DNA from 4 places in the Rhizobium lentis genome. Region 2 is predicted to be linked to each of the others. Evidence: predicted binding sites of a transcription regulator. Region 2 holds the regulator's gene; each other region holds the start of a gene.
What was found. Region 2 encodes LexA, which represses DNA repair genes until DNA is damaged. Its sites were predicted from a motif close to TGTTCNNNNTGTGTTCNG; they were not measured.
Positions count from the first base shown of each region.

Region 1: J0663_RS08125 (helicase-related protein) is a predicted target of LexA. The motif match lies at 1,455-1,472, and genes of this name have one in related genera.
Region 3: J0663_RS13065 (PA0069 family radical SAM protein) is a predicted target of LexA. The motif match lies at 976-993, and genes of this name have one in related genera.
Region 4: J0663_RS11610 (ATP-dependent helicase) is a predicted target of LexA. The motif match lies at 1,501-1,518, and genes of this name have one in related genera.

Region 1 covers NZ_CP071454.1:1,688,588-1,691,565, forward strand. The annotation lists gene J0663_RS08110 (hypothetical protein) at 60-206, opposite strand; gene J0663_RS08115 (YMGG-like glycine zipper-containing protein) at 397-657, opposite strand; gene J0663_RS08120 (DUF3309 family protein) at 685-840, opposite strand; gene J0663_RS08125 (helicase-related protein) at 1,633-2,978, shown strand, end outside.
Region 2 covers NZ_CP071454.1:3,913,394-3,916,371, forward strand. The annotation lists gene J0663_RS19035 (ComEC/Rec2 family competence protein) at 1-1,016, shown strand, start outside; gene lexA (transcriptional repressor LexA) at 997-1,716, opposite strand; gene J0663_RS19045 (VOC family protein) at 1,914-2,810, shown strand; gene kdsA (3-deoxy-8-phosphooctulonate synthase) at 2,807-2,978, shown strand, end outside.
Region 3 covers NZ_CP071454.1:2,715,694-2,718,671, reverse strand. The annotation lists gene J0663_RS13075 (hypothetical protein) at 1-195, opposite strand, end outside; gene J0663_RS13070 (glycosyltransferase family protein) at 407-922, opposite strand; gene J0663_RS13065 (PA0069 family radical SAM protein) at 1,063-2,220, shown strand; gene J0663_RS13060 (ribonuclease HII) at 2,465-2,978, shown strand, end outside.
Region 4 covers NZ_CP071454.1:2,413,701-2,416,678, forward strand. The annotation lists gene J0663_RS11610 (ATP-dependent helicase) at 1-1,453, opposite strand, end outside; gene J0663_RS11615 (hypothetical protein) at 1,556-1,822, opposite strand; gene J0663_RS11620 (hypothetical protein) at 2,132-2,395, shown strand; gene J0663_RS11625 (DUF982 domain-containing protein) at 2,621-2,863, opposite strand.

The DNA of each region.
Region 1 (2,978 bases), 2.2 Mb from region 2:
ACGTAAGTAGCGCCTCTCAAGCGGATCCTTCGCTGTTCTCCGACAAGTCAGAAGGGGCGTTAGGTATTGCGATGCCGCGACGCGCGGACCTTGACCGGCACTTTCCGTATCGAGCGACCTTCACCGCGAAGAGCTGTGATTGCGGTTGCCACGAACGCCGAGCCGATGAGAATCGCGACGGCGGAATTCAAGACAATCTGATCCATGGAAGTATTCCTTTCGGTGCGCCGGAGCGATGTTGCCTGCTCCGCGCTCACGAAGGAAATATGCGCCGGCCGAACGGGCGCCGGTAGGTTTGACTTTCGCGACCGACTGTCAACGCCATATTGACAGGCCCGACGGCAAAGAAAAACGGGCGCATAAGCGCCCGTTGGGAGTCCGATATGCTGCTGCTGATCAGTAACGGCACCGAGCCTCGTAGCGGCGGCCGTAGCGGTCGCGATAGATGCAGTAGCCGCGCCGTTCGACCGACTGGCCGATGAGAGCGCCGGTCAGACCGCCGGCAACGGCGCCGACAGCGGCACCACCCCAGCTGTTGGTGACGGCACCGCCGATGACCGCACCGGTGCCGGCGCCGATCGCCGTGCCCTGCTCGGTCGCCGTGCAGGATGCGAGAGCGCCAACCAGCGCGCCGATAAGAACAATCTTCTTCATCATGTCGTAACTCCCCAGGTTTGTTGGCCTTTAGATGCGGCCCATGAGTACAAGGATGATAATAATGACGAGAACTAGCCCCAAACCGCCGGAAGGTCCATAGCCCCAACCGCGGCTGTAGCCCCAATTCGGCAAGGCTCCGATTAAGAGCAGAATGAGGATAACCAGAAGTATAGTGCCAAGCATGAGGTGTTCCCTTCATTCATCCGCATTTCGATGGACAAGAAACACGCATTGGCGATTTTTGTTCCCGGTTCGGTATTGGAAATGTGGCGCGATCTGGTCCTCGTCACCTCGGAAAATTGTTGGCATGGTAAAAAAATATTTTAAATACAATATGTTGTGGTGAACAAAGCGGGAAAGCCGCGATGTCGCCGATTCGTCAGCGATTCGTTCCCTGTATGATCGACGCACCGACATTGGGTCTCCGACTTAACGTCTTCTGAATCCACCTTTTCCAAGATTAATGCCGATGCGGGGACGCGGGAGGAGGAGATCCTATGGCGATCCGCATCTAGCGCATCGGCGCTGCTTTGCCACCAGATATGGCCGTGAACGAAAGGCGAAAACGAAATGGTCAGCGATTCGTCTCCGATTCGTTCCGGCTTTGGTCGACAAGTTAATTTCGGCGCAATTTTCAATTGCCGACAATCAGTCGGAAGGGAGCCGATGGCGACAGCGAAAATGCCAACGGGCGGAAGGGTCGTGATTCAGCATCTAGTGGGAAAAAGTGATTCAAAATCAATACTTAGCCGTGAACAAAAGCTGAATCAGCGGGAGTCAGCGATTCGTCGCTGATTCGTTCTCACGCTGTTCCGAATCATCTCTACGGACGTTCTGCGGGACTCGCAAAGGTCGTAATCTCAGGTGCATTTTGAAATCTGCCCTTGCGTTTGCGGCGGCAGCTGTCCATGTGTTCTCTAGCTTCCATCGAGGAGCCGAGATTTCCCTGGGGCGCCCGCCTCGTTTGCATGGACCATGACTCTGACTTCGCAGCCGATGATTCTGAGCGGGCGCGGTGTGACCGCGGTGCTCGGACCGACAAATACCGGCAAGACCCATTATGCCATCGAGCGCATGGTCGCACACGGGACCGGCGTGATCGGCCTGCCGCTCAGGCTGCTGGCGCGCGAGGTCTATACGCGGGTGGTAGAGAAGGTCGGCTTGCAGCACGTGGCGCTGGTCACCGGCGAGGAAAAAATTTCGCCGCCCAACGCACGTTTTTCCGTCTGCACCGTCGAAGCAATGCCGCGCGAGACCAAGGCTGCCTTCGTTGCGATCGACGAGGTGCAGCTCGCCGGCGATCTTGAGCGCGGCCATATCTTCACTGACCGCATCCTGCATCTTCGCGGCCGTGATGAAACGCTGCTGTTGGGTGCTGCGACGATGCGGCCGATCCTGCAGCACATCCTGCCCGGCATCACGATCGTCGAGCGGCCGCGGCTTTCGCATCTCCTTTACGCCGGGCAGAAGAAGATCACCCGGCTGCCGCAGCGCTCGGCCATCGTCGCTTTTTCCGCCGACGAGGTCTATGCCATCGCCGAGCTCATCCGCCGCCAGCGCGGCGGCGCGGCTGTCGTGCTGGGGGCTTTGAGCCCGCGCACCCGCAATGCGCAGGTCGCGCTGTATCAGGCGGGCGACGTCGAATATCTGGTGGCAACGGATGCGATCGGCATGGGCCTCAATCTCGATGTCGATCACGTCGCCTTCGCCCAGGACCGCAAATTCGATGGCTACCAGTTCCGTAATCTCAATCCAGCCGAACTCGGCCAGATCGCCGGACGTGCGGGACGGCACGTGCGCGACGGAACCTTCGGTGTGACCGGGCAGGTCTCCCCCTTTGACGATGAGCTGGTGCAGCACATCGAAGGGCACGAGTTCGACAACGTCAAAGTCTTGCAGTGGCGCACGACCGAGATGGACTTCTCCTCGATCCAGTCGCTTCGCGCCAGCCTCGAGGCCGGACCGCGCGTGCCGGGGCTGACGAGGGCGCTGCCCGCGGTCGACCAGCAGGCGCTCGAGCAGCTTTCGCGCTATCCCGAGGTCATCGATCTCGCCGACAGACCGGCGCGCGTCGAAAAACTCTGGGAGGCTTGCGCGCTTCCCGACTACCGGCGTATCACACCGGCACAACATGCCGATCTTATCTCGACCCTCTTTTCCGATCTCGTCCGCTATGGCACGGTGAACGAGCAGTTTCTCGCGGAGCAGGTTCATCGCTCCGATCGAACAGATGGGGAAATTGACACGCTTTCGGCGCGAATCGCGCAGATAAGGACCTGGACCTACGTTTCGAATCGGCCCGGCTGGCTTGCCGATCCGAC
Region 2 (2,978 bases):
TCCTGACCTCGTTGATCGGTGGCTTTTCCACGGCGCTGTTTTCGATCGAGCACTTTCATCGCCTGACGGCCTACGGCCTCCCGGCAAACCTCGCGACGATGCCGATGATCTCCTTCATTGTCATGCCGGCCGGGTTGTTCGCGATGCTGCTTATGCCTTTCGGCCTGGATGCACTGCCTTGGAAAGTGGTCGGATTCGGCCTCGATCTGGTGATCGCGGTGGCAAGGACGATATCCGGCTGGGGCGGGGATATCGGCATCGGTCGCTTGCCCGGCTGGTATTTCGCCGTGGCCGTGGCGGGCTTCCTGCTGATGACGCTCATGCGGACGCGGCTGCGCCATGTCGGCACCGCCATCATGGCAGTCTCGACGCTCGCTTTCCTGGTTCTGCCGGCTCGCCGGCCGCCGGATCTGGTGATTTCCGAGGATGGCGGTCTGGTCGCGATCGTCAAGGCGTCGGCAATGGCTTCCAATCGTGAAAGGCCGCCGGATTTCATCTTCGACCAGTGGCAAAGGGCACTGGTTCTGCCCACTCATGACCCGCCGAAAATGCTGGATGGCCCTGCTGTTCCCGAGGGAGACGATCGCCGCCTCAGGCTTTCGGCCGGTCAGCAGAACGAAGCGAGGCTCGCAATGCGGACTGCCGCAGCGGGGGGTACCGCGGAGCGTTTTTCCTGCGTCAAGAAAGCCTGGTGCGTAGCGAAGCTCGCCAACGGTCATGTCGTGACCGTCATCGAGAACGCCGCCTATCTCGGACCGGCCTGCGATGCCGGCGATATTGTCATCACGCCGGTGCGCCTGCGCTCGGCCAGCTGCCGCTCGGGCGCGACGCTGTTTACCGGCGAGACGCTGCGCCGGACCGGTTCGGTCGAACTGCGCATCACCGCCGGCGGCCCGGAGGTGGCGACCGCCTTCAATGCCCTATCGCGGCCATGGATGCGCCATCGCGCCTATGATTGGCGCAACGACAGTTTTACGGATTCTGGTCTGTCCGGTATCAGTGATAGCGGCGGATGAGGCCGATGAGCTTGCCCTGCACCTTGACGCGGTCGGGCCCGAAGATGCGGGTCTCGTAGGCGGGGTTGGCGGCCTCCAGCGCGATCGAGGCGCCCTTGCGGCGGAAACGCTTCAGCGTTGCTTCCTCGTCGTCGACAAGGGCAACGACGATATCGCCGGGACTTGCCGTGCTGCCGTTGCGAATGATCACGGTATCGCCGTCGAAGATGCCGGCCTCGATCATCGAGTCGCCCTTGACTTCAAGCGCATAGTGCTCACCGGAGCCGAGCATATCGGCGGGAACGACGATGTCGTGCGTGTTGTTCTGGATCGCCGAGATCGGAACGCCGGCAGCGATTCGTCCCATGACCGGTACGGAAACAGAGTTGCCGTTGTCGGCAACCGGTTTAGCGGCAGCGGGCGCTGCGGTCGGCTGGGGCTTGCCGAGGCTGCCCTCGATGACGCTCGGCGAAAAACCGCGGCGCGGCTGAAGACTGGGACTATAGGCCTCCGGAAGCTTGATCACTTCAAGCGCCCGGGCGCGGTTCGGTAGGCGGCGAATGAAGCCACGTTCCTCGAGCGCCGTGATCAGGCGGTGAATGCCGGATTTCGAGGCGAGATCAAGAGCATCCTTCATTTCGTCGAAGGAGGGAGGAACGCCGGATTCCTTCATGCGCTCATGAATGAAAAGGAGAAGCTCCTGTTGTTTGCGCGTGAGCATCGACGTCAGACCCCGTGATTGAAACAAATCCAGAACAGACCCTATATGTTCCATATGTGTTCCGCAAGTAGCTAAATTTCCGTAAAACTTCACGCCAACTCGTCGCGATTTTTATTTTCATTCGCCGGATTGGCGCCATGTCTTGCATTCAGGGAGGTGCTGTCGCACATCTCCTGTCGTTTCTGGGAGAGGAACCGATGAACGAGCATCTCGCCAAGCCGCACCCGCTGGATCACGTCGTTCTGCCCGTCGTCAATATCGATCTGGCGCGCGAGAGGCTCGGCAAGCTTGGCTTCACCGTAGCCGCCGATGCGCGCCATCCCTTTGGAACGGAAAACGCCTGCGTCTTCCTTGCCGACAAAACTTATCTGGAGCCGCTCGGCGTCGCGAGTATCGAGGAGAGCGACGCATCGGCGCTGAAAGGCAATGTCTTCACCGCCCGCAACCAAGCCTTTCGCTTTCGTTGCGGCGAGGAGGGGCTTTCGGCAATCGTTTTCGCCACCGAAGATGCTGCCCGCGATCATAGGAAATTCGCCAGTAGGGGATCGAGCGCCGGCGAGATGCTGGAGTTCAGCCGGCCGATGAAGATGCCGGATGGTTCCGAGAGCGTCGGCAGCTTCAGATTGGCCTTTGCGAGCGATCTGCGTGCGCCTGATTTCTTCCTCTTCACCTGTCAGCGCATCAACCCGCTCCCGGCCGACCGTGGTGCGCTGGAGAAACATGCCAATGGCGTCACCGGCATTGCCGAGGTGGCGCTTTGCGCGCCGGAACCGGCCGCATTCGGCGCCTTCGTCAGCCTCGCCGCGGCGCAATCGGCAATCGAGAAAACAGGCTTCGGCGTCAAGATCGCAGCATCGAATGCGAGAATCAGCCTGATGACGCCGGAAGGGTTGGAGGCCTATTTCGAGATAGCCGTCTCGGCCGCCGAGCGCGGCCTGCGCGGCCGGGCAATCCTCTTCAATGTCGCCGATCTTGCCGTGACAGAAGCGCATTTGGCTGCTAACGGGGTGACGTATACGCGCAAGAACAATCGCATTCTGGTGAAGCCCGCGCCCGGCCAGGGCACGCTCTTCGCCTTCGAGGAACCACGATGAGCTCCAATACGAATTCCGAAGTCAAGATCGGCGAAGGCGACGGCCAGGTCATCTTTTCCAATACCACCCGTCTGTCGCTGATCGCCGGGCCTTGCCAGATGGAGAGCCGGGATCACGCCTTCATGGTCGCCGGTACGCTGAAAGAGCTTTGCGCTAAGCTCGGCATCG
Region 3 (2,978 bases), 1.2 Mb from region 2:
GAGTTTTTCGCCGAAATTCCTGTCGAGGAAACTGATGACGTCGGACCGGCCTGCGCAACTGAGCATCGTCTGCGACGCTGCTGAATGCGGATGCGCGATCATCACTGTCGGCAATATGACGGCCAGCAGACCGTAAATCATATTGCGTCCGCCGTAGATCCTACAGCGCACGCGGTAAATCCCACCGCGTGCCATGACGCACCTCCTTTCGCCGGGCTTCCGGCAGAAGAGGAGAGTTTGCCGACCTGTTCTGCCGTCTAACGGCATTCCATGGCCATCCAGCGAAGCGGGGCGCTTCGGCGGCGCCATAAGGGAATTATAGCGCCAAATTCGATCGGGTGCCATCTTTGCACGACAGGGGCGAAGCATGCCACGGCTGCCTTTGGGATACCACGAGTGAAACTGCTTAGCGGGCGCGAGTGACCCAGGAGGGAATGAGCTCGCTTGCGAGTTTGCGCGGTTTCTGGCCCCTGACGAAGTCGGCAAGGCGCATGCCACTCTTGACGGTCGCGAGCGCCTGGTTCTTCGGCATCAGCAATCCCAGTTCCAGCGGCGGCCGAGTGCGAGCGACGCGCTGAAAGAACGGGCGCCGGTAACCGCGCGAAGCGGTGAAGCGCGCCGGCGCCTTGTTCAGCGCCATATATTCGGCGATCTCATCGATCCAGCCGGCCTGGGGTCTGGCGCCCGGCTCGACGAAGAGCAGCCATTCGCCGCGGGCCGAGCGGACGATGTCCTTGATATCCCATTGCGAATGGAAGCGGCAGCCGGCGGCATCGGCGACCCGCGAGGTGCCATCGTGCGAGCCGTGATCGAGCACGATCACATCGCTGACCAGCCCTTCCACCGCGCCTGCCACCAATACCGATAAAGTCTGCGCCAGCTCGGATTCCTGATCCTGGCATTCGAGAACAACCGTCAACATTGATCATCTATAATGCGCCGCACAAATTTTTGCCAGCGCCGTTTCGCGCATTTTGTTCTTGCATTGTTCTCATTTTGTCGATAGGAATTTAATCATCAAGACGGGCGGAGGCAGTGGCTTTTCCGCCGCGGGAGAATCCGATGAGAGAGCAGTCCCTGGCAGGGCAGGCCGCGTTCGCGCCTGCCAATACGGCAGATATTGCCGATGCGATGATCGTTTCCTCCGGTCTGCGGGTCGAGGTCGATCGGCGCCGCGGGCGTGGGGCGGGATTGAACCCGACGGGGCGGTTCGAGGCGCTGCAGCGGGAGACCTTCGACGACGGCTGGCAAACATGGGAAGAGCTGCCGCCATTCAGGACGGAAGTGCAGGTCGAAAAACCGCGCACGGCCATCACCCGAAACGAATCACCTGACATTTCCTTCGATCGCTCGATCAATCCTTATCGCGGCTGCGAGCACGGCTGCATCTATTGCTTCGCCCGGCCGACCCACGCCTATATGGGGCTCTCCGCCGGGCTGGACTTCGAGACAAAGCTCTTTGCCAAGCCCGATGCGGCAAAGCTGCTGGAGCGGGAACTCGCCAAGCCGGGCTACAAGGTACGGGTGATCGCGATCGGCACCAATACCGACCCCTACCAGCCGATCGAGAAGGAATGGCGCATCATGCGCGGCATCCTCGAGGTCCTGAACAAAGCGAACCATCCGGTATCGATCGTCACAAAATCAGCGATGATCCTGCGTGACCTCGATATCCTGCAGGAGATGGCGCGGAAAAACCTGGTGCGCGTCGGCATCTCGGTGACGACGCTCGACCGCAAGCTTGCCCGAGCGATGGAACCACGCGCCGCCACGCCGCCGCGGCGCCTGGAGACGATCCACACGCTTGCCGAAGCAGGCATCCAGACGGCTGTGATGGCCGCCCCGCTGATCCCGGCGCTGAACGACCACGAATTGGAGCGCATCCTCGAATCGGCGAAGGCCGCCGGTGCTGCCGAGGCGAGCTACGTCATCCTGAGGCTTCCTCTTGAAGTCAGCGCGCTCTTCCGAGACTGGCTGCTGCAGAATTATCCTGATCGCTACCGGCATGTGATGTCGCTGGTGCGCTCGATGCGCGGCGGCAAGGATTACGATGCCGAATTCGGCAAGCGCATGAAAGGCGCCGGCCCCTATGCCTGGCAGATCGCGCGCCGCTTCGAAATGGCGGCCAGGCGCTTCGAGCTGACGCGCCGCAGCGTGCCGTTGCGCGACGATCTGTTCGTGCCGCCCGATGGCAGCGGCGTGCAGCTGTCGTTGCTCTAGCCTTTTGTGTTTGCGTAATTCAGGCAAAACCGCTTCGCGCTTTGCCTGGGAAAATCACTTCACACTTTCTTGGAATTGCTTCGAGCTTTGCGCATCGGCTGCTCAGAAAAACCGCCCTGTTTTCGAGCCCCGAGCGCAATTCCCGCGGATGGCCCTGACCGCCACCATCCGCCGGACCGTCCCCGGCCGCCGCCCTGATCCGGGGACTTGCGGGAAATCGGGTTGGCGTGCGAGGTTCAGCCGCATGAAACCTCGCACGCCACCCGATTCTCCCCTGCTTTTCGACACGGCCCCGCTCGTGCCGGATTTCAAACTCGAGCTGAAGGCCCGCAAGGCCGGCCACTGGCCGGTCGCTGGCGCCGACGAGGCAGGCCGCGGACCGCTGGCCGGGCCTGTCGTGGCCGCCGCCGTCATCCTCGATCCCCGGCGCATCCCGGAAGGCCTCAACGATTCCAAACAGCTATCGGCGCAACGACGCGAGGAACTGTTCGCGCAAATTCTCGCGACCGCGACCGTCTCCATCGCCTCCTCCAGCTCCACACGCATCGACGAGACTGACATTCGCAAGGCGAGCCTCGACGCCATGCGCCGCGCCATCTGCAGCCTCGCCGTTCCCGCAAGCTATGTGCTGACGGATGGGCTCGACGTGCCGCCCGGCCTCGATTGCCCCGGACAGGCCGTAGTCAAGGGCGATGCCCGCTCGGTCTCGATCGCCGCCGCCTCGATCGTGGCCAAAGTGACCCGCGACCGGATGATGG
Region 4 (2,978 bases), 1.5 Mb from region 2:
TGCCGGATTTCAGCTCCTGCAGCATCGAAACGAAATCGGTCCAATCCGTGCCGGAGCGCGGCGGCGCCGGCATGGCGGCCAGAGCCGACAGCGGGCTAGCATCCTGGGCCATCAGGTCGAGCGCCTTCTGCGCGGTCGTCGGCCCGACGCCCGGCAGGATCTGCATCAGCCGGAAGCCCGCCACCCGGTCACGCGGGTTCTGGGCGAAGCGAAGGGCGGCCAGCATGTCCTTGACATGCGCGCTGTCGAGAAACTTTAGCCCGCCGAACTTGACGAAGGGAATGTTGCGCCGGGTCAGCTCGACTTCCAGCGGCCCGCTGTGATGGGCGGCGCGAAAGAGCACGGCCTGCTGCTTGAGCTTGAGACCTTCCTCGCGATTGTCGAGCACCTTGTCGGCGACATAACGCGCCTGTTCGGCCTCGTCGCGCACCGTGACGAGGCGCGGCCGCTCCGCCGATTGGCGCTCGGTCCACAGGTTCTTGGTGAAGCGCTCCGAGGCGAGATCGATCACGGCATTGGCGGCGGCGAGGATCGGCTGCGTAGAGCGGTAGTTGCGGTCGAGCGTGACGATATTGGCGGCCGGGCTGAAGGCCGCGGGAAAATCGAGGATGTTGCGCACCGTCGCGGCGCGGAAGGAATAGATCGACTGCGCATCGTCGCCGACGACGGTCAGCCCCTGGCCCTGCGGCTTCAATGCCAGCAGGATCGAGGCCTGCAGCCGGTTGGTGTCCTGATATTCGTCGACGAGCACATGGTCGAAGCGGCTGCCTATATCCTCGGCAATGGCGGTCTCGCCGACCATCTGCGCCCAGTAGAGCAGCAGGTCGTCGTAATCGAGCACGTTCTGGGCCTGCTTGGCCTCGACATAGCAGGCGAAAAGCTCGCGCAGCTGCTTCTCCCAGGCCGCGCACCAGGGAAAGGCATCGCGCAGCACCTGGTCGAGCGCGGTTTCGGAGTTCACCGCCCGGGAATAGATGGCAAGGCAGGTGCCTTTGGCCGGAAAGCGGCTTTCCGTTTTGGAAAAGCCGAGGTCGTGCCGGATGAGGTTCATCAGGTCGGCACTGTCTTCGCGGTCGTGAATGGTGAAATCGGCATCGAGGCCGATCTGTTGGGCATAATCGCGCAGCAGCCGCGCGCCGATGCCGTGAAAGGTGCCGGACCAGGAAAGTGCGTCGGCCATGATGCCGGCATTGGCGCCGAGAACGTCGCGGCAGATGCGCTCGACGCGTCGCGCCATCTCGGCCGCCGCCCGGCGCGAGAAGGTCATCAGCAGGATGCGGCGGGGATCGGCGCCCTTGACGATGAGATGGGCGACCCGATGCGCCAGCGTGTTCGTCTTGCCCGAGCCCGCCCCGGCAATGACCAGCAGCGGCCCGGCAATATGGCTTCCGTCGGTGAGCGTGCCGTGTTCGACGGCCATGCGCTGCTGGGGATTGAGCTTTTCGAGATACATCCAGCCGTCCGGTCGGGCTCCCGCAGAATCACTGCGGCAAGATTAGATGTTCCTTGAATGTTCGCGATTGCCGCCGCTGTCAAGCCGGTAAGCGGGCAATCCTCAATCGGGGAAATCCGGACCGACCACCCGCCGCACCAGTTTCAGGCTGCGGTCCGGTTGGAGAATATAGGTTTCCTCCACGCGCTGGCCCGTCTCGCTGTAGAATTGGTGATGGACGGCGCTGCCGATCGGCGACTTGGTGAGCTTGGTTCGCGGCTGGCCGCCATAGGTGATGCTGCCGGGAATGGGTTCCAGCGCCGGCGTATCGACCGAGGAGCAGCCGGCGAGCATGGCCCCGGCCAACAAGGCGGGCAAAAACGCTTTCATTCGTCATCCCTCTACAGACTGCCGAGGGATATGGAAAGCGTTCCAACTTTCGCCAAGGGCTGCCTGCCTATTGTCTTTGAATATTATCCGAACCTGTTTTCCCGATCTTGATAAATCCGACCGGCAGGGTCACGGCGCGGCGGGGACAAGTGCTTCAGTCGAGAGCCTCCTTCATGCGCTCGGCGATCTCGACGCCCGGAAAATCCTGGTCGGCCGAGGCGATGTGCGTGGGCCCCTGTTGCGGCGCTGAGGGAACCAAAGCGCCCTCCCAGGTGTTGAAAAGCCGGACCTGAAACGCTGGAGACCATCATGCAGACGCTTCTTCGCCTCCGGGCGTCCACCTTGATCATCGGCTGCGGCGTCTTTGCCAGCCCAGCCTATGCCTCGCTTGAAACGGGCATGGATTATTCCGCTTTGCCGAAGGATCAGATCGCCTTCAACGAATATACCGAGACGACCGCCTGCGAGCCGGCGGAGCCGCACTATCTGCCGTCATTCATCCGCGCGGCCGACGGCACGATTATCGGTGTGGGATATATCGAGATGGAGAATGAGGCCGGCTCGGCTTGCTGAAACCGATCCGCTCGATCGAGGCTCGTCTGCGTTTCCGGATGACGAGCCTCTGACCGTCATCATGACGGCTGGATGTTTTCTATCGAAACAGCTGGCTCAGGTGCAACGCCCTTTGCTCCAAAACCCGGCACCTGCTCGATGCAGGGTTAAGTGAAAATTAAACAATGCACCATCGCGGGACAGCTTGCTGACCAAACCGAAAACCGTCGGGCGCCCCTGCTTGCGTTAATGCAGCTTCAGCTTCGCCTCTTCGGCCGCCGCCAGGAACTCGGCCCTCGCCTCCTCCACGCTTTTACGGCCGTCCAGCGCTGCCCGGCAGGTGCTGCGGGCCTTGATATAATGAAGTCCGCGCGAACTCGGCCAGAAATCCGCCAGGCATTTCAAGGCATCGAACGGCCCGGTGACCGTTCGCGCATCGGCGCCTTCGAAACCGACCGTCACCGGGCTGTTCCATCTCTCAGTTGCCATCGATACTCCTCCACGATTGTCGACAGAAACACGGGTGCAGCGCCTCCCATTCCTAGGACAGACGCCGCCATGGTAGGCATTCTAGCGCGATTTTTCCCGTCAACAATGGTGAATC